DNA from 3 places in the Halobacillus sp. HZG1 genome. Region 1 is predicted to be linked to each of the others. Evidence: riboswitches for the same ligand, from Rfam matches in the RefSeq annotation. Region 1 holds a riboswitch; each other region holds the start of a gene.
What was found. A riboswitch is a leader RNA that binds a small molecule or an ion and turns the genes downstream of it on or off. The one in region 1 is predicted to bind S-adenosylmethionine.

Region 1 (9,766 bases):
AATCTTTAGATCTTTAATTACATAAGACTGAAATATATCGAGGTATGGAGCTATTAGACTGATAGAACAAAACCTTCTACAAAAGCCGTGGAACTTAGAGGTTTGGCAGTAGCGATCTAAGGAGTGGTGTATGGTTATGAAAAAAACTCTGATATTATTTGCAGGCTTGTTTTTGATTTCTGTACTGGCAGGATGTATTGGTGAAGATTATGATGTTGGGGTTCCGACGGCTCATTTAAATATAGAGGCTCACGTGCTTAGTCAATCTGTACAATTACCAGAAGCGAATATCCATTGGTATTCATCAAGCGGGAAAGTAGAAGAAACGATAGAAGATATCGAAGAATATGCACAATCACAAGAGGAAATAAAAGTTTTCCCGGGCCAGGACGCTTCTTTAGATTTTAAAGAGAATAAAGAAAATGGCGGAGATATATGGTCGGCCCCAACGATCTCAGCTGTTCTATGGAAAAATGGAGAAAAAACCGAAATTGAGATGAATGAGCAAAGAGAATTTCAGTTTCCGACGGAAGAAGGGAATTATATTTTTGAAGCTTCATTTAAAGATGGAAGTAACGAGGCCCATTACGTAGGGAATATATTTATTAAAGATGATACACAGACTTCCCGTTAAGCTATCAAGAATTAGAGAATCAAAAGAGTATGTAAGAGAGCCGGCATGAATGTGGGCTCTCTTATTTGTGATAAGCCTAGTACCGGACGTTTTGCTCAAAAAATGAATTAGTTAAATGGTTAATTATGTTAAACTTACCCCAGTGGTCCTGTCATTGATTAAATAATGGAGAAGTAAACATATGTAATTGCGCAGGCCGTGCCACTAAGTGCAAAGACGTTTTTTAATGAAACTATCCGTTTTAGTAAAATGGGCGATTAGAAGGAGAGGTTATATGGTAACTGTCCTTAAAATCATAGGTATCCCGCTCTATATTTATGGAGTGAGTTTGTTGATCTATCCGCTCTTTGATGTGGATGTAGGTGGATTAGGACAGGTCGTATTAGTGATCCCTGTTACTTTAATCGCGTATTGGCAAGTTTTCTTTGCAAGGAACAATGAAAAATAGTTATTCACGGTTTTGTTTCTCAGGTGTCGCTGCTACAAGATAGCGATCGAACACTACTTAGTAAGTTTACATGATGTAAAGTGACCAAGGTAAGATTGAACGTGTAGAATGAAAATCCAATAGAGCCTTTACTTTTCCAAATGGTGTAGAAAGGTGTAATGAAGCGAGGTGGTATGATTAGAAAATCAAACGTCATGCAAAGAAAGAACTCTCTCCTGCTCCTATTTGGATTGGGCATCTCTACATTAGGAGACTTTATTTACCTTGTAGCCATCAATGTTTTAGTGTTAAAGCTTACTGGCTCAGCCGCTGCCGTCGCCGGTTTATGGATGATGGGACCGATCGCTTCCTTACTGACTAAATTCTGGTCTGGAAGTCTAATTGACCGGCTGAACATCCGAAGGATCATGATTGGAACTGATATTCTCAGGGCGGCACTGGTAGCTATGATTCCTTTCTTCCAATCCGTCTTGCCGATTTACATATGTCTGTTATTTTTATCTGTTTCTAAAGCGTTTTTTGAACCTGCCGCCCTTACATACATCACCTATGCTATTCCTGCGGATGACAGAAAGCAGTTCAATTCTTTTAGAAGTTTGATTACTTCGAGTGCTTTTTTAGTCGGTCCGGCTATTTCCGGAGCCTTACTCCTCGTTACTTCTGTTAATATCTCCATATGGCTGAACGCTGTTTCTTTTGTTATATCAGCTATCATGGTGTATTTCTTACCAGACGTAAATGCTAGCACTAATCGAACAGTGCAAAAGATTAGTTTCCAAATGCTTAAAAGTGACTGGGGTGAAGTGTTTAAATACAGTCACAATCACCGATTCATTGTAAAAGTGTACTTCCTGGCGCAGTTTTTTATGATCATCGCCCTTGGTATGGATGCCCAGGAAGTTGTTTTTACCCAACAGGAATTAGGTTTATCTGAAACAGATTACGGTTTGCTTATAAGTCTCACAGGAGTCGGTTCTATTTTAGGGGCGGCTGTGGTTTCCTCCCTTGCTAAACGAATATCCATAAAGGCTTTAATGATCAGTGGCTATTTGATGGTTTCGATCGGCTATCTCGTTTATGCTTTTTCCTTTTCCTTTGTGTCAGTAGCCCTGGGGTTCATGGTCTTAGGTTTTTTCAATTCCTTTTCAGGGACTGGATTTATGACATTTTACCAGAACAACGTACCCGTAGGGATGATGGGCAGAATTTCAAGTATATTCGGTATTTTCCAGAGCTTACTACAGATTCTTTTTATTCTTCTAATTGGTTTCACAGGGGAGATCATTCCCATTAGGTACAGCATTATTGGTGCCTCGACATTAATGCTGTTCGTAAGCATGTGGCAGATCAAGCTCGTTCTTATGCCAGACAAATCGGATTACTTTGAAGATCGATCCGTACTTAAAAATACGTCTTGAAATCGTTAGCTGAACAGGGAGTATGAAGTACAGTGTTTACGAATCATCTAAAGAAATAAAGAAAACAGGAGTGGCGTATGGATAATTACAAATTCAGGGAATTTCTTACAATTGCACAAAAACTAAATGATATAAAAATCATTCCATTGTTGATGGGATCGGTGGGACTTGAAGTCATAACAAACATGAATTGGGAAGCCCAGGACTTGGATATTCATGTTCCAGGGGATAAAAGGGGATGGGAGGTATCTCCTGAATCGAACATACATAACTGGGATGATATTGTAACGGTGATGAATTCGATGGATTATACTTTGGTTGATCTGCATGAACATGAGTTTGCAAAACTGGGGTTATCGGTTGAGTTTGGAATCATGGATACGCTGCCGAGTTTCGCAGGCATCCACCTGAATGAATTGGAGATGCATCATTGGGGAGAGGCCACATATTATTTACTGAACCGAGAGCAATATCTTAGGGTTTATGAATCTTCATCCAAGGATAGTTACCGGGCGGATAACAATAATCGTAAAGACTTTAGAAAAATTGATGTCTTAAAAGGAATCATCTAACGGAAGAGGTTACTCTACGGGGCCATGGTTTATTCTCATGGATGTCACCGAAAAGATCATCGACCGCCTGCTTTCCCTATAAAAAATATGTCATGGATTTAAGGGTTTTAAAATTCGATGTTACATTCTTTTCGTTCGATTAAATTAAGTTTAAAAATATTTGATAAATGATGAAGGACTAACAATATCCGTTAGAAAATCTTGTATAATGGGTATGAAGTATAAATCGGTATTCAGGAGTAAATGGACGGAGTATTAGAAGGGGACCTTGCTTTTTGTGGTTTTTTCCATCGAGATGTTTCCGGTTAAGTAAAAATCCAGAGGAGGTGCCGATGATTGAATATGATGAACGATAAAGATAAAGAGACCTATGACAACCTTATACATTCCTTTAAAAATGCTGTGTCGATAGAGGAGAGCCGCTATTATTTCGGGGAAATCCAACTTTATTTGGACAACCTTCAATCAGCCGACGAACATTCCATAACGAAACCCCAATTGGAAGAGTATCAACGGTTGAGAAAGGAGTTAATTGAGGCAACGTCGAAAAAGGAAGTAAGGTATTATGAAGACCAGATCCATGAGTGGTTAAATAGAATTCATTATAGTAAGCTGACATAAGTTGTTATTGCAGTCAAAAATTTGCAAAATAGTATTTATTTTCTGATAATAATAGTGTAAACTATAGTCAAGGTGTTCATTATAGTGGGAGACCTGTATTTAAAAAAATAACGGACTTAAACGGAGCGGCGAGCTTGGTTGAGGATTTAGTGCATAGTAGCGTATGTTTCTAAGTTTCTACCAACTGCCGCTCTTTTAGTCTAGGGGGAAAATTTCTTATGAATACACTAATCATTGCGGGGTGTATTGGAGGACTGACAGGTATTGTCGCTCATTTGATGAGAAATGGAAAAGTTCTGATTTTTCCTAAAAAAAGAGCACGTCCCAAGGGAATTTATCTAGGGTTCCTGGCAGATTTCTTTATTGGGGCGGCCGCTTCCATTTTCGCCGTCACCTATCTGACCCCTGAGTCGGATGCGTTAAGATCGCTTATTGGAATCTCTATATTAGCGGGGATGACAGCCGAAAATGTGTTATTAAAAAGGGAATTGAATGTAGAGAAAGCGAAAGTAGAAGGATTGGATCGTATCAATCAGAGATTAAAATAAATGCTCAACTGGTCCAATCCTTATTTTTTCTTTCGAAAGAAATCCCCACTCGTATCCTCACTTTTATCTACTCCTCAAACAAAACGCCTCTGGTCAATCCTTAAATGGAATTCTCATAAGCTAAACCCAAAGTAAAAGACAGATGCAACCACAAAGCTGACAGCGAGCGCTGCTTTGACCAGCTTTTTTATCGTCTGCTGATTCAACTTTCCAAGTAATTCATAGATCATGGCAAACGATACGACCACTATGATCATTTCATTTCCGAAAGTAAGATAAGGAAAAAATAAAATCCATACCGTAGAGCACAAGGGCAAATATAGACCCAGCTTTATGAAAAACTTTCCTACTTCCAACCGCTTCACCATTTTATTGATGACCAGGGATAACGGGAAGAGTACGACCAGCAGGAGAAGAAACAATGCTATGTAAGTGCCATGTATTTCTTCCAGCGGAAATTCGAAATAGTGCTTATCATATGGAATTCCCGGTGATGTTGTGAACCTTGGAAGCAGCATCAGAAAGGCAAGGTTCCAAACGATTAAAACGGCTAGGAAATTCCGCAATTGCTACACTCCTTCTTACCTATTGTCCTGATATCCATACTCGATCTGTCGATTTTGACTAACCTCCACTTTTCTTTACCTACACAAATATATCTTGAAAATAAGTCATAAACAAGCCGGGTTTAGTGAAGTGAATAGACAAAAGAGCCCGCATTTTTGCGGGCTCTTTTGTCTATTGGAATACGTGTTTTCACTTAAGCTTTCGTTTTATAAGAGGTGATGTGATCCTGCAGCGTGTCGTCTTTGCCGAACAGGAAGTGTTTTTCCATATCCGGGGAATACGTGGAGTTCACAGCTTTGCGGCCGACGGTTTCTGCTACTTCCCGGAGCATGGCAGGGGAAGCTCCACAGCAGAGTCCAAAGTAGTTCACGCCAATGCTTTGCGCTTCTTTGGCCCACTCTGCGAGTTCATACCGGTTCGTGTAGAGCGGATCCAGGGACGTAGGGAACGTGGTTTCCGTTGGGAGTGTACAAGCACATCCACCATCCGGCAGGTTGAAGAAGGTCGGGTGTTCTTCTGTCGTCCGGTAAGGAATGGGAAGGGCACCTACATATCCGTCCACCGTCTGACGGATTTTCTCTACATACGGCTGCATCGTCGCTGGTCCGCGGAAGCAGTTCATCCCGACGACAAGCGCTCCTTTTTCTTCTAATAAGCGGCAGGCTTCTTCCACTTCGTAACCATCTCGGAGAATATTTTCGCCCATCAGACCGAAGGTGATCACAGCAGGCAGGTCCTGCTTTTGAATTTCCTCGAGGGCGATCAGCGCTTCTTCATAATAATAGAAGGTTTCGCCGTTCACAAAATCTACGCCTTCTTCCTTACACCAGCCGATCATCTCGGCAAACATGCTCCTCGTTTTTTCAACAGCTTCAGGATCATCCGGATTGAACAGATTCGTATTGGAAATGTTCCCCGCAACGAGTGCTTCTTCTTCAGGGTGCTCCTTGGCGACTTCTTTGGCCAGGCGGATCGCCTGACGGTTAAGCGGCTCCAGCAATTCCTCTTTGCCGATGATTCTCATCTTCTCGCGATGGCCATTATAGGTAAAGGCTAAGACGACGTCAGAGCCTGCGAGCATATAGTCGCGGTAGGTTTGTTTAAGAGCCTGTGGGTTATCGAGAGCCACCTCAGGTACAAACGATCCGGCCTGTAAATAGCCTCTTCGCTCGAGCTCAAATAAGTATCCTTCTCCACAAATCACGGGTCCATCTTGTAACCTTTGTTCTAATGATCTTTTCATGTCCTTGCACAACCTTTCCATTTTGTAAGAGTTATTTATTTAGTAAGCGAATGTCCTCTTTAGACACGGTGACTTTCTGTCTGTGAGGGACTCCATCATTTTGCGCCCGAGAGCTCTTTTTCGAAAAAAATAAAAGGACCTCCCTGGATAAGGGGGTCCTTTATATATAAAGAGTCTCCTTATCTTCAAGGTATAACAACTACCTTCTGGATTTAGCACCGTGCCAATGGCTGGTGGCTGAGGTATCAAAGGGCCAGTCCCTACACCTCTCTGGATAAGTTTGATGGATATGTAGTTTTTGGAAAAACAATTTCGCTTGCGATTTACATTACAGGAAATCGGAATAAGAATCAATAGAATTTTCAGAAAAAGTTTCGGATTACTTTTATGAAAGTGCTTGCAGGGTTTGGATGGATCACTGGGCCTTGCGTTTTGGTGCTTCTGAGTGTGTTCGTAGACTTATTCATGAAAATAGCACTCGATTGGAGGTGAAGAAAGCTCTCTCCAAAAAATTAGAAACTTATGGTAATCTTGGATTTAGTAGACGAAAGGGAGAGGATTCCCAGTCTGTTCCTGGTAACAGTTTCAGTATGCATGAGGCTGTAGCTTACTCGTAAAGGTGATGAGGAGATGAATAGAATAAAGGATTTCACAACATTTCAATGGATCATTGATGAAACAGAACGAATAGATTTTGAAAATGGGGTAGGGAGCAGGGTGGAAAACTTTATCCCGAGCCGATTCACTCATTACGCTAAACTCATGCATCCAATCTACCTCGATGAAAATATCAAAGATACCAGCATCTTGTGGAGTCAATGTAACCCGGATGAAGAAGTGAGCTTTAATTTTGGTGAGCGCATCCTTATGAAAGATCTGGCTGAAGCCTATGAACTACGATACACAAAAGAGTTTAGCTTCGCATCGATTTATCATTGGTTAGGTGGTTACCCCAGATATATTCTCGGACCAGCAGAAGATACCATGGATGAGAAATTGGTTCCAGAAGTCGTTCGCGTACTGCAGCCCTTTACAGGCGTCCCCTGTTATTTTCAATATGATCTAGTTAAGGTGAAGAGGTATGAGGAAAATCATGGCTATGGGTATTTGTATCGAGGAGAATTAACGGAGGTTGAACAGTTCACTGGTTATGAAGAGGTGCACGATTTCCCGAATTATTGGTACCCGGAAAGCAAGAACTGGTGCCTCTTCACAGGAATAGACTTCAATTTCACGTTATTCGGTGGAAACAAAAAGATGCTGGAAGCACTTCAAGCAAATGCTGAAATTGAATGCATGGAAGTAGATAAAAGGACGAGAGTCGATGACAAAGCAGATGTACACCATTTACCTTAGGTTCGAATGATAGTAAATAAATGGAAAACGAAAATCGGCTCCACGGGGGAGATGACATTGTTTCAAAAAGGAAACGTAAACGTCCGTAAGTTAAAAGAAGAAGATAAATACTTGTTAGCAAAGTGGCTTTCAGACCCGACGGTACTTGAATTTTATGAAGGTAGAGATCAACCTTTTGATTTAGCGAAAGTGAATCAAGTATTTTATAGTTCGGGGGATTTTAAAGATAAATGTCTGGTAGAGTTTGGAGGCAAAGGGATAGGATACATACAATTTTATCAACTAGATGATAAAGCAAAAAATGTGTATGGATTGACCAACGGGAATGTGTATGGAATCGACCAATTTATTGGTGAAATAGAACATTGGAATAAAGGGTTAGGGACATTACTTGTTACATCCATGGTTCAATTCCTCATCGAAAATAAAAAAGCTGATCGGGTCGTCATGGACCCGCAGACAAGCAATATGCGGGCGATCCGGTGCTATGAGAAATGTGGTTTTAAAAAAGTTAAGCTTCTGCCAAATCGTGAGTTCCACGAAGGGGAGTATAAAGATTGTTGGTTTATGGAGTATTGTAAAGAATCCATATAAGTGCTTTTTTCATGCTCTTTAATTTTATTACTACAAATAATAAGGGGATCACTTATGAAGTGACCCCCTTATTATTTACCTCTGTCATTTAGTAGATTTTATTCCATATTCATTAAAGTGGAGGATCGTTACTCTTTCTTTTTACTAATTTGAAGAGGCTGCTCCTGAAGAGGGAGCCCCTTCTCGATACTACCGATGTCACAAAGAGGTACAAAACTAGTTGTCCCAGGTACGAGCAGATCTTCAATTTCAAGGACATAGTTTTCCAAGCTTCTGAATCTACCTGTAAATATTCCTGCACCTTCATCTACGAAAAAGGTGATCCCGATAGTATCCCCACAACAAAATCGACTGGAAATGATATGAGCCAAACCAGTAACACAACAATTACAGGTTGTCGCATCATTATGATCATAAGAGTTACAACTTCTATAATTAGGGTTGTTATTCACAAAAATACACCTCCCCTGTTGCAAGATATATTATTCTATGAGGTCGCATGCATTCTTGTATAGATTAATAACCTGCTTGTCCTCAATATCGTAGAGAAAATAGACTATAGACCCTCTTGATTACATATAAAAGATGGGAGCCAGCCATCTATTCTGACATTTTTATACTTAATGCCCCAGTGAACAATAGGGTGTATGGATAATGATGTTAAACTTAGCCAAGTAGGGTTAACCACTAGACTTCAAGGGGTTGGGGTGAACCAAAGTTCAAATCTATTAGAATTGAGAGGTAGGATATATGGACATCAGTATTAGAAACGCCGAGCTGAACGATTATGAATCATTATTGCCTTTATTCAGGCAGGTTCACGAATTCCATGTGCAGGCAAGGCCGGATGTGTACAAAAAGAATTCGACTCCGGTTCAACAAGCGTTTTATGAAAACCAGGTGAAGGATAACAAGCAACACCTTTTTGTGGCGGTCACAGGCAAGGAGATCATAGGAGTGATCGTGACGCAGGAAGAAGAAATACCTGAAAATTCTTTTGTCCGAGCGAGGAAAGTATTAACTATCAATAGTTTAAGCGTGGCTGAAACGTATAGGAACAAAGGTGTCGGAAGGAAGCTTGCGGCCTATGTTTTTGATTTTGGAAAAAGCCTTAACGTTGAAAGTGTTGAATTGGGAGTATCTGAGAGCAATCCATCAGCCATCGAATTCTACAGGTCCCTCGGAATGACAACCAAGAGCAGAAAAATGGAGATGGTGTTCAATGAAAGGGACACTTAAAAAGAGATCCTCCACGATCTCGCAGAATCGAATCGTCTAGAGGGAGCGTTCATGCTAAGATTTCAGCGGGATGTTGAATCTTACTAATCGTATGTTCTTGCGGTGAACATATCGCTTTTTGATGGAAGGAAAGTTGAGAATCCAAGGATATAAGTACTTGGGTAAGGGTGTTTATTCGTTTATTGAAACATATGTTATACAAATCAATCCAGATGTGATATTTGGGAATGCGAAACAAAGGGATCCTTTTCTTTTATAGAAGTATGGTTTGGCAGCCTTTCATTCATGATGTTCATTACATCAGTCATGAGGTATGTGGAATTCATTTGGTTATAAGTTCTATGAAAAGGTGTGGGTGCTGTGGTCTTAATGTTTGATAAAGATCGATTCGTAGATGAACGTTTGTTGAGTGTAAGTGTAAAGAATAAAGGTCTTAATTATGGATTAGGCTGCCTGGATGGAATTCGGGCTTTTTGGAACGATGAGAAAGAGCAATTGTTTATCTTTCGATTAGAGGATCACATGA
Region 2 (9,766 bases), on a different contig from region 1:
TTGCGCCCTCCAGAAGGGTAGAAGCGCCTTGCTCAAGGCTTCGGTAAGCGATGTCTCTCAGCAGGTAACGGGAAGAGAGGACTTCTCCTTGTTCGGTGATTTTTACACCTTCGCCAAGAGTTTCCACTGGTTGAGAAAGCAAACTCCGGTTCAACGGTCCGCCACCACGGCCAAGGGAACCTCCACGACCATGGAAGAACTTCAATCCAACATTGTATTCGTGAGCCATATCGTGAATCTCCTGCTGGGCTTTGTAAAGTCTCCAGTTGGCTGTGAGTGTTCCGCCATCTTTACTTCCATCAGAATAGCCAAGCATAATTTCCTGATGATTTCCATGCTTGTCCAAGTGTTTGCTGTAGACATCCATTTCAAATAGAGTTTTCAAAATGTCAGGGCCCGCTACAAGGTCGTCGACGGTTTCAAGAAGTGGTGCGACGTTCAAGTTGCTTTCCACTGTGCCATCCGCATGCAGACGGTAAATGCCGGCTTCTTTCGCTAATACTAAGACTTCTAGAAGATCACTTGCAGATTCCGTCATACTAATCAAGTAAACTTCAATCGAACGCTCACCGAATTCTTTGTGAGCTTTACGGATCATTTGGAAAACATTCAGCATTTTTTGTGTCTCTTCAGAATAGTCTTCGTTCAGTAATGAAATCGGACGTGGATCTTTTAAGACGTCTTGCAGGATATCAAGCTTCTCTTGCTCCTTCATGGAAGCGTAGTCCTCGACAATTCCTACTTTTTGTAGAAGTTCGGAGACGGCTGATTCATGTTCGCCACTATGGTTACGAATATCGAGTGTGGCGAGGTGGAAACCGAATAGTTCCACTTGGCGAATCAATTTTCGTAATTTTTTCAGCTCACGTTTATTCGGCTGGTGCGTTTGGGCACTGTCGCGAATTTGACGCAGGTCTTCGATAAGCTCGTCTGCATAGCCGTAACCGATATCAGACTTACCTACTTGACGCAGGCGCTCTAGGATAATGGCGAATTTTCGACGGTAAATTTCGCGGTCCACACGCCATTTCTTACCTTTTGGAAGCATAGGTTCTTCTTTTTCAATCGCATTTTTCAACTCATCGGTGACGGTCACTTGAGTGGAAGAGTGACTGAATCTTTTCATCAGCTCTACAAGAACGGCGTCATATTTCTTCAAAACAAGTTTTCGTTGTTTCTGAAGTGTCTGCCATGTGATATCAGGGGTTACGTTTGGGTTACCGTCGCGGTCACCGCCGATCCAAGAACCAAAACGAAGGAAGTTCGGAACGTTCCAATCTTCACCTGGATAGTGATCTTCCAACCGAGCTTCGAGCTCCTGGTGGATATCCGGCAGTACATCAAACAAAGTCTCGTCAAAATAATAAAGGCCGTTGCGCACTTCATCCATAACCGTTGGCTTCCGTTCGCGCAATTCATCGGTCTGCCAAAGTACGGTCACTTCATTCTGCAGGCTGTCCTGAATGCTTTCACGTTCGCTCTTCGTCAATTGTGGATGGTCCAGCTTTTTAAGGAGTGTTGCAATACGTTTCTGAATTTCAAGTACAGTCCGCTTCGTAGCTTCAGTAGGGTGGGCCGTAATGATTAATTCCAAAGAGAGCTTATCCAGGACCTCTTGAATCGCACCCTTGGAAAAGTCATTTTTTTTCAAGTTCTGAACAGCGCTTTCGAGCGAGAATGGCTGTGCACCATGATCTTCGCGCAGTTGGTATTCGCGGCGACGGCGAATACGATGGTTTTGTTCAGCGATGTTTACGAGGTGGAAATAAATTGAGAATGCGCGGATGACTTGGGAGCGCATCGGTGGTTCGAGGTTTTGAATCTCATTTTTCAGTTGGTTGTATGTTGAGGTATCTGGGTTCTTCCTCAAGTCTTTCGTTAATTGTCGGATCGTTTCTACTTTATTTAGTAGTTCCTCCCCGCCGTGGTGGACGAGAATATCACCTAGCATATTTCCTAATGCATGGATGTCCCGGCGTAAGGGAGTTGTATGATCGTTAGTATTTTTTACAGTAGTCATACTTTCACCTTCCTGTCAGATCAATTTAAGTAAGATAAAATTGCCTATGTGTTTCATAATGTTATCAGAATAATTTGCATAGTCAAACACTTTGAACCGTGGTATCATCAATGGTTACCCGAAAACAGTCAACAGAAAAAAATGGTAAACATAAGAATGACAATGAATGTAAGCGTTAACTTATAATCATGCATAAACATACTTCTCTTATTTTAAATTCTTTCCCCATAAAACACAAAATGAAAAACCTAGATGCGCTTTTTGGGAAAATATGTATGACCTGGTCACCCAATCATTTACAGAAAAAAAGGTCTGTAGGAGCTTTCGTGTGGGTGGGAGTGTATAGGAATGAGGGCAGTATGAAAAAGTAAGAGGAGAGAACGCGTGATGTTCTCTCCTCTTATAGTTTATGTATATTTATGGAGACTCATTTCATAAAGACTCCAATACTCGTCTTCGAAAGGGCGATGGTTTTTGAGGTAGCGGTCTTTGGTGAAACCAGCATTCTCGTAACACCGGATGGCACTTTTATTGAAATCAAAAACACCTAAGGTCACTTTCTCTAGTTCGAGGTGCTTAAAGGCGTACGTGGATATCAGCTGGATCATCTGTTTTCCATATCCTTTCCCTCTGTGTACGGGAGAAACGAGTACCTTTCCAATACGTGCCTGTTTTTTATCTTCATCTATACGTCCTATGGAAATGTGCCCGATTATTTTTTCTACTGATGGATCATAGACTTGGAAGGTTCGTCGGTCTTGTGTATTTTTGTAATCCATCAGCTGCTGGTGGGTTAATGGAAAACTAAACATCGGACCTCCCCATTGCATCAGGAATCTGGGGGATTTGACCCACCCTAATATGGTTGGAAAGTCTTTTTCTTCAAAAGGGATCAATTGCAGCATGGTCTTTCTCCTAACTTTGCTTTTTTTCCGATGATACACTACTTTTGAAAAATTATGAAAAAATTCGTGACATTACATCTATACACATGGGATGATAAACTATTGTACAGTTAACGTTGGTAGAGGAGGGAAACTAGTGGCAGATAAAGAAAAAGATCAAGTCATTGATGAAGCGGTAGGAGAAAAAGAAGTACGGAAGCTAGAGTTTCGCGGCGGCGTTTTTGCTGCTACCATTCCCCTGGTGTTTTTCATCATATGGGCAGTTGTATTAAGTGTCACAGGTCTTGTGACAGAACAAGCGTTAGTATTAGGAATGGTTATTGGAATTGCCATCGGACTATTCTTGTGTAAGTCTGAATGGTCAGATTATGCACAGAGCTTGATTTCAGGAATGGCCCAGCCAGTAGGGGTCGTTGCGATCATTGCCTGGTTTTGGGCAGGGATGTTTGCAAACATGTTATCCGCAGGTGGATTAGTAGACGGCCTGATTTGGTTCGGGTTTCAATCCGGACTTGAAGGGGGAGCCTTTGTTGGCATCACTTTCCTTCTAGCAGGATTGTTTTCAACAGCTGTCGGTACCGGCTATGGTACAGTAGCGACTTTTGGTGTTCTAATGTATCCGGCAGGGGTCATCCTGGGAGCGGATCCTGTTATTCTCCTCGCTGCGATTTTAAGTGGAGCTGTTTTTGGAGATAATCTGGCACCTGTATCAGACACGACGATTGTATCTGCAACAACTCAGGATGCTGACGTACCAGGAGTTGTGCGTTCCCGCTTTAAATATTCCATCACAGCAGCCATTCCAGCTCTTATTTTATTTGTAATTTTCGGCGGTGGTGGAGAGATGGGAAGTCAGCAAGTGGTCAGTGAGCTTCAAAATGAAGTTTCACCTGAAGGCCTGCTCATGTTAGCTCCATTTGCATTAGTTTTATATTTAGCCCTAAGTGGTCATCACCTTTTAACTTCATTGTCTTACGGAATTCTGGCAGCAGGCGTGTTCATCTTCTTTACTGGTCATTCTTTGAAAGAAGTCCTGTATATCCATAAAAACGATGCCGGGGAAGCCGTAATTGAAGGGGCATTGATTGATGGAATAAGTGGCTACTTCAATATGGCGATTTTGATTTTATTCATTTTAGCAGCCGCCTATCTGTTGGAAGTTGCGGGTACCATGGATGTTATTAAAAACTTCTTTTTGAAGTTAATTAATAATGTCGTGCGCCGAGCTGAACTTTCTATTTTCGGAATTGTCGCTTTTTTAAATGTATTTATTACGATTAATACAGCTGCTGAGATAGCTGCAGCACCGTTTGTCCGGAAATTAGGGACAGAAATGAACATCCATCCGTATCGTAGAGCGAACTTCCTGGATACCGTCACCTCTTCACTTGGCTACATTTTCCCTTGGAGTGGCGGGGTTTTGCTCGCATGGGCTACCGTCCAGGGAGCTGCTGATCAATACGACTTCTTACCTGTTGTCGGACCGGGAGAAGTTTTTCCGTTCGTCTTTCAGGGCTGGTTGCTATTGATTGTTATGTTTGTTGCGGCATGGACAGGCTGGGGACTTCGTTACACTGGTAAAGATGGTGAGGAAGTTAAACCACAGGATTATAAAAAATAAGTCGTATGCCAAACCCCCTGAGTAATAAACTCAGGGGATTTTTGTCTTACGTATGAATGTGAGCTTTTACTTCTTTCATTTGATCGAGGTGGCGTAGTTCGTGCCAACCGATAAACTCTACCCACTGTTCCAGATTCATATCTCCGAAAGCGGGATGGGTGAATACACGGTTCTGCAATGTTTCCTGCTCCTTATTGTGAATAAGGAATAAAGTTGCTTCCCGCGTCTTTTTCAAACCCTCTTTTGCTTGATCCAAAGTCGTAAATTCCCCTTTCGGGCGAACGGCCTCCGGCGCTTCGACTTTATAATCACGGTTGGTCGTCTTATGAATCGGTTTTTCGGTTGCCTGCTGAGTGTCTCCCTGCTTAAGGGCCTGGTTAATCTGATAAACGATTAATTGTTCCATTAAGTATAAATGTTCTAAAACTTCAAGGATGGACCAACGATCTTCTTCAGGCTTAACTGATGCTTGTTGCTCTGGCACTTGGTCTACAAAATCGAGCAATTCTTTTCTCTTTTCATCTAAGCCATACATACAAAATCTCCCTTTCAATTGAAGTTATCTAGAGTCTATCACAATTCCTATAGATGTTTCTTTCCCCAGCCCCTCTAAAAATGAAACCTTTCCAAAGCCCTTCCGTATGTAATGATAATAAATGGTAAATATTTCATGACCAGGTCATACAGATTATTCCAATTGATTATTGAGGAGGGATAGGGTGAAAAAGCTGTTGGGAGCTTTTTTGGTTTTCCTTAGTTTTATGGGAGCTGTTGTGTTCTTTGTTGGGGACAGCGAAGATTCTGTCCTGCAGAGTAAGAAAGAGGTAGAAATTGGTGTACCAGGTGTTACAGGATATTCCATTACATATAAAAGCGGGGATACCGATATTCCGGGTCTTTGGATTGAGCCGGAGAATATTGAGGAGAGTCTGCCTTTACTTATTCATAACCGAGGAGGGGTGGGAGAAAGTTCGCTGACAGATGCGCAAGAACTTAAAAATCTATCCTACTGGGCAGAGCAGGGATATGTTGTTTTAGCGACACACTACAGGGAGAATGCAGAGGAGAACGTTAAGGTAAACAAAAAAGAAGACTTTGTCCAAGATGTGCTGGATTTAAAGAAGGTTGGAGCAGAGTTGGACCATGTGGATGAAGACCGGACTGTGATGCTCGGATATTCCCGTGGAGGGTGGATGAGTCTGCTCGCGGTTCAACAGGAAATGGATGTCGATGCTGTTGCTGTCATTGGTGCCATTACTGACTTGGAGCATCTTTACACAAGCCAACCTGCATCTGTTCAAAAACAAATCGAACAATTAATGGGGCCACCTGGAGGAGAACATAGTTGGTATCGTGAGCTTTCTCCCATTCAGTGGGTGGAGGAAGTGGGAGTCCCTACATTAGTGCTTCACGGAGGAAGAGATCGGACCGTACCTGTGGAAAAGGCAAGGTACTTTGTAAGCTTGATGGAACGTGAGCATAACATCCATCGATATATTGAATATGAAAATGGAGATCACGGTTTGAGATTGCATTTTAAAGCGTATGCACCTGAGGTGTTGGAATGGTTTGAAAAGCATCTGGAGGGAGGATAATCATGACGATCGGTGTAGTGCTATACCCTGGATTTAGTGAATATGAAATCACGGTAGCTCTTTCAGTCTTTAAACAGGCAGAGCAAAAGGTTACATATATAGGTTTGGATGAGGAAAGAGTCACTGGTGAATCAGGACTTGAATGTGTAGTAAATGAAACAGTGGAAAAGGTCAGCCCTGGCGATTATGATTGCATACTTCTGCCCGGGGTCGATGATTTTAAACATCTTGTTGATCATCAAACGCTCATTAATTTCATTCAAAAAACCAGTGAAGAAGATGTTCTCATCGGTGCTATATCAAGTGCCCCATATTTCCTTGCCATGTCAGGAGTCCTTGATCATCATTCCTATACAACAGGCCTTACAAAAGAACAGAGAGTCTTCTTAAATGTGTTCCATGAGAATACGTATATGGATGAAACGGTGGTTGTTTCAAAAAAACTGATCACTGCCAAGGGATCCGCTTTTGTAGAGTTTGGCTTGATGCTGGGGAGAACTTTAGGACTCGATTTTGATCCATCGTGGTATAGTCAATTAGAAGCATAGATACTCTTAGAATACGATTAGGAGGAACAGATGATGAGCGACTACTCTATTAGTGAATTTATTAGAAAGACAAAGCAGGATGAATCAGAAAATGACTACTTTGAATTGGAGACTCCGCGGATTCTCGAAGTGAATCTTCTCGATCAAGTGTGGGCCAAGGCGGGAGCGATGATTTCCTATAATGGAAACATTAAATTTGAAAGAGAGGGCATTCTCGAGCATGGTGTCGGTCGTTTATTTAAAAAAGCGATGACCGGGGAAGGAAGTTCTCTAATGAAAGCCACTGGTCGAGGTCGCCTTTACCTTGCCGATCAGGGCAAGAAGATTACTATTTTCGACCTGGATAATGAGACCATCACGGTTAATGGAAATGATCTACTTGCCTTTGAACCGAGCATTGACTGGGATATCAAACTGATGAAGAAAGTAGCGGGGATGGTTTCTGGTGGTTTGTTCAACGTCACCCTTAGTGGAAGTGGGCGTGTGGCGATTACGTCGCACTATGAACCATTGACATTGTTGGTCCGTCCAGGGGAACCTGTGATCACTGACCCGCATGCTACTGTTGCCTGGTCCGGGCATTTGGAACCGAATTTCCGGACAGATATCAGTTTTAAAACATTGATTGGACGGGGAAGCGGAGAATCCATACAAATGGAGTTTGAAGGAGATGGATTCGTTATTGTCCAGCCGTTTGAGGAAGTTTATACAACAGGGCAGAGCTGAGCAGAAGCGGATTTTTTTACAGACAGGCATGAGCATGGTATGCTGTGAATACAATGACACCAAGAGAAACTTGATGTGCATTTATTGAAAATTTTTAATCTGTTATCCTTTACTTCGTTACAAAAACGTAGTAGGATGGGTACTAACAAAAATAAATAACGGAAACTTCTTATCCAGAGAGGCGGAGGGACTGGCCCTTTGATGCCCGGCAACCATCGAATCAATCTACGGATTGACGAGAACGGTGCCAATTCCTGTAGAATGTATGAACATTCTAAGAGATGAGAGGATCGTGCGGATATTAGCGACCCCTTTTCTTACTGGATAAGAAAAGGGGTCTTTTCGTGTAAGCACCATAACCGTCAAGGCTCTCGATAGAAGTTGCGTTAAGGGAAAGGAAAGATGTTAAATGGCAACCGCTATTTTCGGTGCAGGATGTTTTTGGGGAGTAGAAGCATTTTTTGAAAAATTCGAAGGGGTGACAGAAACGAAGGTAGGTTATATTGGCGGCCATCTGGAGAACCCGACATATGAACAGGTCAAAGCAGGAAAAAGTGGACACGCGGAATCTGTGAAAGTGAACTACGATCCAACGGTCATCACTTATGCAGAACTAGTGAATATCTTTTTTGAAGCTCACGATCCGACATCCCGCAATAAGCAGGGAATCGACGTTGGTCATCAATACCGTTCTGTTATTTTCCATTCGGATGCAAGTCAGAAATATATTGCTGAAGAGAAAATTAAAGAATGGGAAGGTAAAGGGGTCTTCAAACGCCCGATTGTTACAGAAGTTGAAGAGGCAACAACTTTTTATGAAGCGGAAGAACATCACCAGAAATATTTACAAAAGCATGGCTCTGCTGCATGCTCCATTGGATAATAAAAAGGACCCTTTCACAAGGGTCCTTTTTATATTTATGAATCTTCTTTTTGCCTGGATGCATCCATAGCTTTTAAGAAATAAGCTGTAGGGAGAAGGATGCCGATTCCTGATTCAAGCAAGGCAAAGAAACGGGCTGCCCCGACAGGCAGCATGTCACCATACCCCACGCTCAACAACGTTTCCCCACTAAAGTAAAGCAAGTCCAAAAAGTTTGGGTCGACAGGGTCCCTTGATGATAAACTAGTAACAAGAATGACTCCGTTTAATGATAACAAATAGTAGAGGAACGTAAATCCAATAAGCACACCTGTGAGTACAAAAAATAATTGAAAGAAAAGGGCCGTGCTGAAGTAGCTTTTTCTGTAGGATTTATTCGTGAAAAAATACACGAGGTTCGCTGCAATGAATATAACCACAACGATGAATAGAGCATGTACCATTTTTTCTTCTCCTTTACTTAAAAAAATATGGAAAGGCTAAGTCAGCGTCCACCGTGTAAAGATGAGCAAGCCATTATAGAAAATCTCCTACCCTGAGTAGTAGTTATTGTAAACATGGATGAAGGGAGAAATATGAGGAAGGGGCTGGGCTTTTGTGGGTTAATGACGCCATTTTAATTGTTATGTGTATCTTCATGGTATTGGGAGCACTGGATTATTATGTGCTTAATCACCGCCTATCTCTGGGATGGCGGTTTTACGAAGCTTTTATGATGATGGGTCCGCTTGCTCTTTCGATGGTAGGGATCATTTCTCTTGCCCCCGTACTCTCCCAGTGGCTTGCGCCTGTCATCACTCCGTTGTTTTTATGGTTCGGAGCGGACCCATCGATGTTTGCATCAATGATGCTTGCTATTGATATGGGAGCCTATCCTTTGGCGGAATCCTTAGCCCTTGAGGAAGAAGCGGCCACCTTTTCCTGGGCACTTCTCGGTACGATGATGGGGCCAACGCTTGTTTTTACTATTCCTGTTGCGCTAACAATTGTAAAAAAAGAAGATCGTCCTTACTTTTCAAAAGGCATTTTAGCTGGTTTAGTTACGGTTCCGATCGGATGTTTTGTCGGTGGTGCTCTAGCAGGGTATGAAGCTGGGTGGATGGTGCGTAATTTAACACCGGCTATTTTGCTTTCTGCCTGTATCGGAGCAGGTTTATGGCTGTTTACGAACGCCACCATTCGGTTATTTTCTTATTTTGGAAAAACCATTGAAATCGTGATTATCACAGGCCTCACTCTCATTATTATTGAAACTTTGACCGGCTTCATTGTTCTTCCTGGAATGGCTCCCTTATCCGAAGGTGTGATCATTGTTGGAAGGATCACCGTTACATTAGCAGGTGCTTATCCTCTTGTAGCTTTTATCAATCAGCGGGGAGAGCAATGGATTGGACAACTGAGTGAAAAGCTAGGTATGAAACCGACCTCTCTAACAGGACTGATTGCTTCTACAGCGCATCACTTACCT
Region 3 (9,766 bases), on a different contig from region 1:
GCAAACGGTGCTGGACGTACACTTTTTCTGATGTATCTCTGGAGAAAGCGACATCCATTTTTGTTAGGACGCCTTCTTTTAACCATCGCTGCCATTCCACTTGGTATAGAAAATCCGTGACAAAGTGCTGCTCCCCGAAGAAAAGCCAGGACCTGCCCTGTCTCTCGCTTTCTTCTCGTTCTTCAAGGAAGGATCGGTAGGGGGCCACGCCCGTTCCCGCTCCGATCATGATGATGGGTATGGATGGGTCATCAGGCAGTTTGAAATTGTTGTTCTTCTGTACAAAAACAGACAATTGATCTCCCACTTCTGTCCTTTCAGCACACTGTCCCGAGCAGACCCCTGTCCGTTTCCGTCCATTTGAATCGTATCTTACTGTCCCGATTGTCAGATGTACTTCATCAGGATTTGCTTTTAAACTGCTCGCAATAGAATACAGTCTTGCAGGGATCTTCCTTAATGAGCTGACAAACGCTTCGGCTCCTGCTTTCCATGGTCCATAATCTCTCACGACATCAAGCAGGTCTCTTCCATATACATAAGCATTCATTTTATCTCTGGATGTCACTAGTTGTTTGAATTCTTTATTTTCTGTCAGAGTCGCTAATTTCTCCAGTAAGGGTATGGTCAAGGCCGTAATTTCATAATGGGAGGTCAAAGCTTCCCGTAATGCCCGGACTTCCCCATCTTTGTTCACGATGACCGATAAGTCTGGGTCCCATCCCATTTCTTCGACCAGCTCATCTACAAGGGTATCTTCATTTTTCGGATAAATCCCCAGACTATCCCCAGGTTCATAGGCAAGGTTCGCCCCCTCCAGGTCGAGCTCCAAATGGCGGGTCTCTTTATTCGATCCCCGTCCACTCAAATTGATATTCTCCAGCACTTCGGCTTGAAAAGGGTTTTTCTTAGAGTAAATCGGACGATCGGTAACAGACGTGACTTTTTCAACCGTTGGAGAGACCTGTTCATGAGTATCACCTAATGTATGAAGCACTCCATTCCACCATGATTCAGCATCTTCTTCATAATCAAGGTCGCAATCGACACGGGGGTGGATACGCTCAGCACCGAGTTCGTTCAGGCGTTCATCGATTTCCTTCCCCGTCTGACAAAAGAACTCATAAGAGCTGTCACCGAGAGCAAGGACAGAATACTTCGTTCCGTCTAATTTTGGTGCTCGTTTGCTGAAGAGAAATTCATAAAAGGACAGTGCATTATCTGGAGGATCTCCGTCTCCGTGGGTACTCGTCAAAATCAATAGATCCTGTTCATTTTTTAAGTTTTTCGGCTTATATTCATCCATATCCAGAACGTTGGCTACCATGCCCTTTTCTTTTAACTTGGCCCCATATTCTTCCGCAAGGGCCTGACAGTTTCCGGTATGTGATCCATACAAAAGGGTCACCTTCCGGGAAGACACTGCTTTTTCTTCTCCTTGGTGATTCTTTACAGCAAGGGAAGGAGAGTTCTGAAAGGCGGCCAAATAACCGCTCAGCCATATTTTCTGTCGGTCATCCATTGTTAGAAGCAAACGGTTCAATTGTTCCGTTTGTTCTTGATCAAATGGACTGTTCTTGACATCAAGATTCAACATTGACACCTCCATATTGATAGCTATTGATTCAACCATTGCTCCTGAAAATAATGATCGAGCTTCACAATCATCGCACCCATCTTCGGTCGCTCGGGTTGAATGACCGAAGAAATCCCTCGGTCATGCAGAGCCTGAGCGGTTACTTTACCAACAGCTACCGCCTGGACATGATGTTGGAAAGCTTCCACAACATTTTCCAACCTTTTGCTTTGATGAAATAAATTTTTCACCTGGGTTTTACTTGTGAAAACAACCGCATCCAGTTGAGCGTCTGCGATATGGAGGGCTAAGTCTTCTACGACAACAGGATCAGGTGGTAAGAACTTGTAGGGGTTAGCTCTGTAAACCCTGTATCCTTTCTCCTCTAATTTTCTTACTAAAAATTCTTCATCTTCATTGTATGTCTGTAGAAAGATTTCTTGGTTCTTTGTTCGATCTACAACAGGGATTTGACACAATAGATTTTCCATCGTTCCGTCTGCAGAGATTACATCAGGAAATAGATCATTGGCTTTTAACCAATCCAGCGTTTTCGAACCCCGGATGGCAAGAGACTCGTTTTCGAGCTTCTGAAGAAATTTCCCGTCTACCCTTTCTTTTATTGCGGCATCTCCTTGCGTCCGAGCGCCTATACCTGTCGTCAGTATGACCCGGTTAAACGATTGATGAAGGTAGTCTTTTACATGAGCGCGGGATGCTTTTTCATCCAGCAGCTGCTCTCCTTGCAATGGAAAAACAAAAGGCTTTCCACCCATGTTCGTTATTAATTTTTGAATCGCTTCCGAACGGCGATTTGCCGCAATGCCAACCTTTTTTCCTTTTAGTCCCGACAAAGGCTTCCTCCTCCTTTGGTATGTATTTCTTCCTTGATGACACATTGTTTTTCCCGTTCTAAATAAGAGGGATCAAGCATTCTTTCCAGATACATCTCTTTCTCCACTTTAGATAAAGGAGAGGCCTTCAGCATTTGTCTGCATTCATATAAAAAATCCACATAATCCTTATAGGCAGGAGGGAACTGCTTTTCCCATTCTTCACGCAAGCGTCCTGCGAGCTTAGGACTAGCTCCCTGGGTGGTGACAGATACGTTTAGTTTCCCCCGGGAAAATTGTGCAGGAAGATGAAAGTTTCCACCCTTCCCCCCATCTACTCTGTTCACAAGGGGCACATTCCCTGCTTGCAAGGCGATGTTGTCATTTGTCTCGCAGTCATCCGTCGCAATAACTAATAGAAATGCGCTCGTAACATCACCATTTTCAAAATGACGATTCAACCAATGGATCTCCTTCTTCTTGATCATCTCTTTTAAGCATTCCGTGACTGCAGGGCTGACAACTGTAATTTTTGCCTTTTCTCGTAGGAATACCTTCGCCCTTTTTTCTGCTGCTTTGCCTCCTCCAATGATGATGACTTTCTTCTGTTCTACATCAACCGATAGCGATATCATTTCACAATTCTCTCCTCTTCCACCCCTTTGCTTAAAGCTTGATTGACTCGGTCAACCAAGGATTGAACCATATTTGGGTGATCATTTAAATAAGAAGCGAGGTAGACATGATGTCCTTTCTCTTTTGCGTTCGCCACGCTTTTTTCCAAAGAATCATAGAGGAGGCCTGTAAACCATAAGTAGGGGACCACAATTGTTTTAGAATAGTTGCTTAGCGATTCTTCAAACGCGTCTTGAAATCGAGGAGAAAGTGCAGCCAGGTAGCAGGTTTGAATTTGTTGAATCCGTCCCTTCTCTCTCAACACACCAGCAATCCATTCGATGGATGTTTTTGTATCCGGATGCCTGCTCCCTCTTCCCACAAGTAAAACATTGGCTGATTCATCCATTTCGGTCGGCAGTTCTTTCAGCCGGTCCACCAGTACATCCGTGATTCGTTCCTGCATCCCAAGCGTTTGACCATAAGTAATCGAAATGTCTGGATAGATGGATTCAGCTTTCTCCATCTCATGAGGAATATCCTTGAAATAGTGGCCGGCACTCAGTAGCAGTACAGGGATAATGACAATCCTATCTGCCCCTTTTTCCACAAGTTTACGAATGCCTTCCAACACATCAGGATCTGCTAACTCGAGAAAACAAATATGAGAGAGTTCGCAGTTGACCTGCCGCTGAACAAGGTTCAAAAAGTGAATGGCTTCCTCTTTCGCTTGCTTTTTTCTACTCCCATGACTTACATACAAAACGGCTTCCATGTTACCCCTACTTTCATACAACACCTGTGGCTATTTCCTTAAGATTTTCTTCCAGAGATGACTCAAACCATTGGAGACGTTCTCGTAACCTGACTACGTCTCCAACGACGATCATTGCAGGATTCTCAATACGCTTTGATTTTTCGACAATATCTTCAATCGTGCCTGTCACCGTTTTTTGCTCCTTTGTTGTACCCCATTGCACCAGGGCAACAGGTGTATGAAGAGGTCTTCCGTACTTCAGAAGTCGTTCACAAATGAGCGGCAATTTCTTTACTCCCATATAAATGCACAAGGTATCCATACTTTTAGAGACCCGCTCCCAATAAGCCTCTTCATCGCCGCCTTGCTTATTGACACCTGAAATGAAAGCGACAGAAGAACTGTAGTCCCTGTGGGTCACAGGAATGCCAGCATAAGCAGGCGCTGCAATTCCCGAAGTGATTCCCGGTACGATTTCATAAGGAATGTTTCTTTTGGCGAGTTCTTCCGCTTCTTCCCCTCCGCGTCCGAATACGAATGGGTCTCCCCCTTTCAAACGAGTGACCACTTTTCCTTTCCGCGCATATTTACACAAAAGGTGATTGATGGTTGTCTGACTAAGGGCATGATGGTCCGGACGTTTCCCACAAAACACAAGTTCTGCACCTTCCTTCGCCTCATCCAGAAGCTCTTGATTGATCAAGCGATCATAGAGAATGACGTCTGCTTTTTGTATCGCTTTTAACCCTTTCACTGTGATCAGGTCGTAATCTCCCGGACCCGCTCCCACAATATAAACGTTTGTCATCTTCCGACCCCTTTCATGTCACCCATTTTTTATCTTGTAAAAGCTTCCACACTTGTTCCGCGCAACTTTCCACACTAAACGTTTTAGAATCAAGCACGAGTTCCGGTTGAAGCGGTTTTTCATAAGGCGCATCAATGCCTGTAAATCCCTTGATCTCTCCGTTTCTCGCTTTCTTATAAAGCCCTTTCGGATCACGGGTTTCACACTCCTCCACAGGGCAGTCGACATGGATTTCAATAAAATCCCCTTCCGGTATAGAGGCTCTTACAAGATCCCGGTCTTTTTGATAAGGAGAAATGAACGCTGTTAAAACGATGGTTCCACTGTCCGCAAAAAGTTTAGCGACTTCACCGATCCGTCTGATGTTCTCCTCCCTGTCTACTTCTGAAAACCCGAGATCTGAGTTCAGTCCATGTCTCACATTGTCACCATCAAGTAAATAGCTTTGGATGCCTTTTTCGTACAGGACCTTGTTCAATTGGTTGGCAATGCTTGATTTACCTGAGCCCGAGAGGCCTGTAAACCAGAGCACTCCACTTTGGTGCCCATTTTTTCTGCGATACTCTTCTTTCCCAATGGATGCCTCATGCCAGGTCAAATTTTTGTTCATGGACCTCACCCTTTCACTTCTACTGTGTCTTTCTGCAGCCCTTCAATTAAGACGTCCACCACTTCAGGACGACTGAACGTTTTTGGCGGCTTTTCTCCTTTACGCAGCAACTCCCTTACTTTCGTTCCTGATAAGATCATGTGATCCTCTTTATCGTGGGGGCAGGTTTTATGGGAAGCCATCGATTCGCAAGCGTTGCAATAAAAACTGTGTTCAAAGAAAAGTGGTGTGATACCAAGTTCCCCACTTTTATAGTGGCTGAAGATTTTCTGCGCATCGTACGTACCATAATAATCACCGACACCTGCGTGATCTCGCCCTACAATAAAGTGAGAGCAACCGAAATTCTTTCTGACGATTGCATGAAAGATCGCCTCCCTAGGACCTGCATACCGCATGGCCGCATTGAAGACAGCCAAGGTGACTCGTTCTTTTGGATAATAGTGATCAAGAAGAACTTGATAACTCTTCATCCGGACATCACTGGGAATATCATCACTTTTCGTTTCGCCGACCAGCGGATTTAAAAACAATCCATCCACCGTCTCCAGCGCAGCTTTCTGGATGTATTCGTGAGCCCTATGGACAGGGTTTCGTGTTTGAAACCCAACGACCTTTTTCCAACCATATTGTTGAAAAAGCTCCCTTGATTCTTTTGGATCTAAGTAAAATGACTTTCCATGTTCGTAAGGAGGTTTATGAAATACTTCGATTTCACCTGCAGCATACCAGTCTCCTCGTTCGAATAATTTTTTCACGCCAGGATGAGCCGACTCTGTCGTTAAGTACACGTTTTGAGCTTCCTTTTTCTTATCCGGTTTAAATCGATCGGTTATTGTAATCGTCCCATAAACAATCCCGTCCTTGACTAACTGGGCTTTCCTTCCAAGCGACCGGGATTGCTCCTCTGAGATCGGAAGCGTAATCGGAATACTCCACGGAGTGCCATCTTTTAACCTTAAGGTTTCGACGACAGATTCATAATCTTCCTTGTTCATGAACCCTTTTAAGGGACTATAAGCTCCGTTCGCAATTAAACCAACATCACTTAATGCCATCGAATCAAGCTCGATGATATCTTCCGGCAGCTCCTCTGGTCTCGTTTCCTTCCACCTGTTTACAAGCACTCCACCGTGCGGGGTTATGATTGACATGCCTTTTCCTCCTTTAAGATTTTTCCTTCTCTGAAGATTCCGCTGTGTGTAATCCACATTCGGTTTTATTGAACCCTTTCCATCTGCCTGATCTCCCATCATCTGATGCCTGGGCGGTACATGGGATGCAGCCGACACTAGGATAATGCTGATCGTGTAATTCATTGTAGTCCAACCTATTTAGTCGGATATATTGCCATACGTCTTCCCATGACCAATGAATCAAAGGGCATACTTTTATAGATTTAAATCTCTCATCCTTGTTCACGAAATTCGTTTTCTGACGGCTGGGGGATTGTTCACGTCTCAGGCCTGACAGCCAAGCTTTTCTGCCGCTGAGAGCATCTTCAAGTGGCTTAATTTTACGGATGTAACAACATTGATCCGGCTGCCGCTTCCATAGGGCGGAGCCATACTGTTCCGCTTGTTCTTCCAGCGTCATCCCAGGTTTTTTCATCGTTATATTTAACTTCGGATACCTCATTTTCACTTTTTCAATCAACTGATAAGTTTCTTCAAAATGAAGGTCTGTATCAAGAAAAACGACTTCGGCATCCGGCTTCTCCTTGGAAATCAAATCAATGAGAACGATTCCTTCTGCACCGAAACTGCAGGCATACACGATATCCTCGTACTGAGAATAAGCCCATCGAATGACCTCTGCAGCTCCTTTTGTATCATTATTTTTCGGTAGATCACCTTCAAATGGATTGTGAAAAGATTGATACGTTACGAGTGGTTGTTTCATCTCCTCCTCCTTTCTAAAAATAAAAATGCCTTTCTTCACGATAAGAAGAAAGGCATTTACATCTACATGTAAACTATATTCTTCTTATCTTCTCAAGCGCTTACCGCTTGCTGGAATTGGCACAGTATCTGTATAGATCCGTTGCCGAGGCTTCAAAGGGCCAGTCCCTCCACCTCTCTAGATAAGAAAAGCTATGAAATTTTCTGAAAAACAAGTTGATACAAATCTTATGCTCGTTATCATCATATGTCAATGCTTTTTTAGGAAAATCAAAAATTTTCTGTTTTTTTAAACTATATGATTGACAAATAAAACCATGTCCGTTAGTTTAAGAATTATTCTTTTAAAAATCATACGATCCTTATGAAGAGTCGGGGGAGGAACCTGGTCTGACGATCCCGCAGCAACCTGTAAGAGGGTGCTCATTCCAGCAGCCAGAAGGCTGAAAGATAAGGTGTGGATGACTCCCCCTTCTTTCAGATGGGGGTTATTTTTTTGATCATAAAACCAAGTAGATGCATAGGAATAATGTATATTCACAAACAATTGAACGGTATAAAAGGAGTGGTACACTTTGCAGAAACTGACGATTTTCGCTCTTATTGGATTTGCTGCTCAACTGATGGATGGTGCACTCGGCATGGGATTTGGGCTTAGTTCATCCACGATTCTCTTATCCTATGGACTAGCTCCTGCTGTAGCATCCGCTTCCATTCATATGTCACAGATTGCCACAACAGCTGTTTCTGGTTTTTCCCACTATAAGTTTGGCAATGTAGACAAACGCCTTGTCATGATCATCGCAGTTCCTGGTGCCATCAGCGCCTTCCTAGGAGCAGCATTTTTAAGCTACATATCAGGGGAATTCATTAGACCTTACATATCCATATTCCTACTCACACTAGGAATTTATATCATTTTCCGTTTCCTATTCCTTTCGAAAAATACACATATCAAAGAAAAGAAGTCCGTAAATAAACGTTTCCTCTTACCTCTTGGTATAGCAGGCGGTTTTTTAGATAGTGTCGGCGGGGGCGGCTGGGGACCGGTAAATACACCCGCGCTTCTTTCTCAATCAGGTATCGCTCCAAGGAAAGTCATCGGAACCGTGGATACTAGCGAATTCCTGGTAACGATTTCAGCAACGGCTGGATTTTTGATTTTTTTAGGGCATGATCAATTCAGCTGGCTGCTGATATCATCTTTCGTCATCGGTGGTGTCATAGCCGCTCCCATTGCCGCTTGGCTTGTCAAAACCCTTCCCTCTTCTGTTCTAGGAGTATTAGCCGGAGGTTTCATCATCCTTACAAATACGAGAACTTTACTGTCTTCGATCCAAATCAGCGATTCAGTTTTAACTTTTGTGTACACTTCACTGATCTTTGGGTATCTCTTGATTGTTGTTTTTTCTATTCGAAACCACCTTCGAGTCAAGATGGTTCGAAAACAAGCATAAAAAGAAACGCAGCCCCAAGAGCTGCGTTTGTGTACGTGTTTTATTCGATTGAAAAGATATAAGAATAAATCGGTTGTCCACCATTGTGGATTTCCACTTCTAAATCTTCATACGTTTCTTCGATGAATGATTCAAGTTCTGCTACCTCTTTTTCGTCGGCTTCCTCGCCAGTCAAGATAGTCAGAATCTCATCTTCATCATCGTCAATCATTTGGTTCAACAATGTTTTAGCAGTCGTCAAAGCATCTTTATCAGTGGCAGAGATTTTACCATCAGCAATTCCCATGAAGTGGCCTTTGGAAATGTCCAAACCATCGATTTGCGTATCTCTAACGGCGTAAGTGATTTGTCCTGTTTTCACTTCAGACATGAGGTTGAGCATTTCCTCTTTATTCGCATCAAGATCTGCTTCCGGGTTGAACCCAAGAAGCGCGCTCATCCCTTGAGGAATCGTTTTTGATGGAATAACAGCAACTTCTACATCCGCTAATTCTGCTGCTTGTTCAGCAGCCATGACGATATTTTTGTTATTCGGCAAGACGAGCACACGTTTCGCATGTGCTTCTTTAATCGCTTCTGATAGATCTTGAGTACTTGGGTTCATGGTTTGACCACCCTGGATAACGACAGTCGCTCCAAGACTTTCAAACAACTTCTTAATTCCGTCTCCCATGCTCACGGTCACAATTCCGTACTCAGCTTTTTCTTCTGACTTGGGCTTGGCTTTCTTTTTGTCACCAACAATCGATGTATGCTGTTCACGCATATTCTCGATCTTCATGTTAACAAGGCTGCCGTACCTTTGACCCAAGGTCATGGCTTCTCCTGGGTATTCCACGTGAACATGGACTTTGATCAAGTCTTCATCAGAAACGACAAGCAGAGAATCTCCCATTTCACTGAGCTCATTACGGAAGGCTTCTTCATCGTATGGGTGTTCAGCAAGTTTATCTTCTTCAAATTTCACCATGAATTCTGTGCAGTAGCCAAGTTCAATGTCTTCTGTGTTCATGAAGTCCTGATTCAGCTTGTGGTGTTCTGCGTTGACCATGTCATCCATCGATACAGTATCCTCGAGATCCGGAAGTTCCTCACCTTTTAAATTGGCAAGAAAACCTTCATAAATCGTGACAAGGCCCTGTCCACCACTGTCCACGACACCAACTTCCTTCAGTACTGGAAGCAATTCTGGTGTATTCTTCAGTGATT

Region 2: another riboswitch for S-adenosylmethionine. It lies ahead of msrA (peptide-methionine (S)-S-oxide reductase MsrA); the one in region 1 lies ahead of VKA52_RS13670 (homocysteine S-methyltransferase family protein).
Region 3: another riboswitch for S-adenosylmethionine. It lies ahead of VKA52_RS20575 (phosphoadenylyl-sulfate reductase); the one in region 1 lies ahead of VKA52_RS13670 (homocysteine S-methyltransferase family protein).

The regions. Positions count from the first base shown of each region.
Region 1 is NZ_JAYLVQ010000070.1:89,855-99,620, reverse strand. It holds gene VKA52_RS13705 (hypothetical protein) at 137-634, shown strand; gene VKA52_RS13700 (hypothetical protein) at 909-1,082, shown strand; gene VKA52_RS13695 (MFS transporter) at 1,256-2,500, shown strand; gene VKA52_RS13690 (phosphoribosylanthranilate isomerase) at 2,578-3,072, shown strand; gene VKA52_RS13685 (hypothetical protein) at 3,409-3,693, shown strand; gene VKA52_RS13680 (DUF4257 domain-containing protein) at 3,912-4,241, shown strand; gene VKA52_RS13675 (hypothetical protein) at 4,355-4,807, opposite strand; gene VKA52_RS13670 (homocysteine S-methyltransferase family protein) at 5,002-6,051, opposite strand; SAM riboswitch class I at 6,228-6,332, opposite strand; gene VKA52_RS13665 (hypothetical protein) at 6,682-7,407, shown strand; gene VKA52_RS13660 (GNAT family N-acetyltransferase) at 7,414-8,001, shown strand; gene VKA52_RS13655 (hypothetical protein) at 8,130-8,453, opposite strand; gene VKA52_RS13650 (GNAT family N-acetyltransferase) at 8,752-9,240, shown strand; gene VKA52_RS13645 (branched-chain amino acid transaminase) at 9,610-9,766, shown strand, end outside.
Region 2 is NZ_JAYLVQ010000012.1:10,620-20,385, forward strand. It holds gene ppc (phosphoenolpyruvate carboxylase) at 1-2,020, opposite strand, end outside; gene VKA52_RS01000 (GNAT family N-acetyltransferase) at 2,428-2,925, opposite strand; gene VKA52_RS01005 (Na+/H+ antiporter NhaC family protein) at 3,062-4,546, shown strand; gene VKA52_RS01010 (DinB family protein) at 4,593-5,081, opposite strand; gene VKA52_RS01015 (alpha/beta hydrolase family protein) at 5,266-6,141, shown strand; gene VKA52_RS01020 (DJ-1/PfpI family protein) at 6,144-6,689, shown strand; gene VKA52_RS01025 (AIM24 family protein) at 6,723-7,415, shown strand; SAM riboswitch class I at 7,582-7,703, shown strand; gene msrA (peptide-methionine (S)-S-oxide reductase MsrA) at 7,825-8,298, shown strand; gene VKA52_RS01035 (ion channel) at 8,334-8,741, opposite strand; gene eutH (ethanolamine utilization protein EutH) at 8,894-9,766, shown strand, end outside.
Region 3 is NZ_JAYLVQ010000086.1:285,320-295,085, forward strand. It holds gene VKA52_RS20540 (assimilatory sulfite reductase (NADPH) flavoprotein subunit) at 1-1,594, opposite strand, end outside; gene VKA52_RS20545 (uroporphyrinogen-III synthase) at 1,618-2,430, opposite strand; gene VKA52_RS20550 (NAD(P)-binding protein) at 2,418-3,044, opposite strand; gene VKA52_RS20555 (sirohydrochlorin chelatase) at 3,041-3,799, opposite strand; gene cobA (uroporphyrinogen-III C-methyltransferase) at 3,813-4,589, opposite strand; gene cysC (adenylyl-sulfate kinase) at 4,603-5,199, opposite strand; gene sat (sulfate adenylyltransferase) at 5,205-6,353, opposite strand; gene VKA52_RS20575 (phosphoadenylyl-sulfate reductase) at 6,367-7,101, opposite strand; SAM riboswitch class I at 7,183-7,289, opposite strand; SAM riboswitch class I at 7,460-7,557, shown strand; gene VKA52_RS20580 (sulfite exporter TauE/SafE family protein) at 7,676-8,557, shown strand; gene VKA52_RS20585 (DAK2 domain-containing protein) at 8,598-9,766, opposite strand, start outside.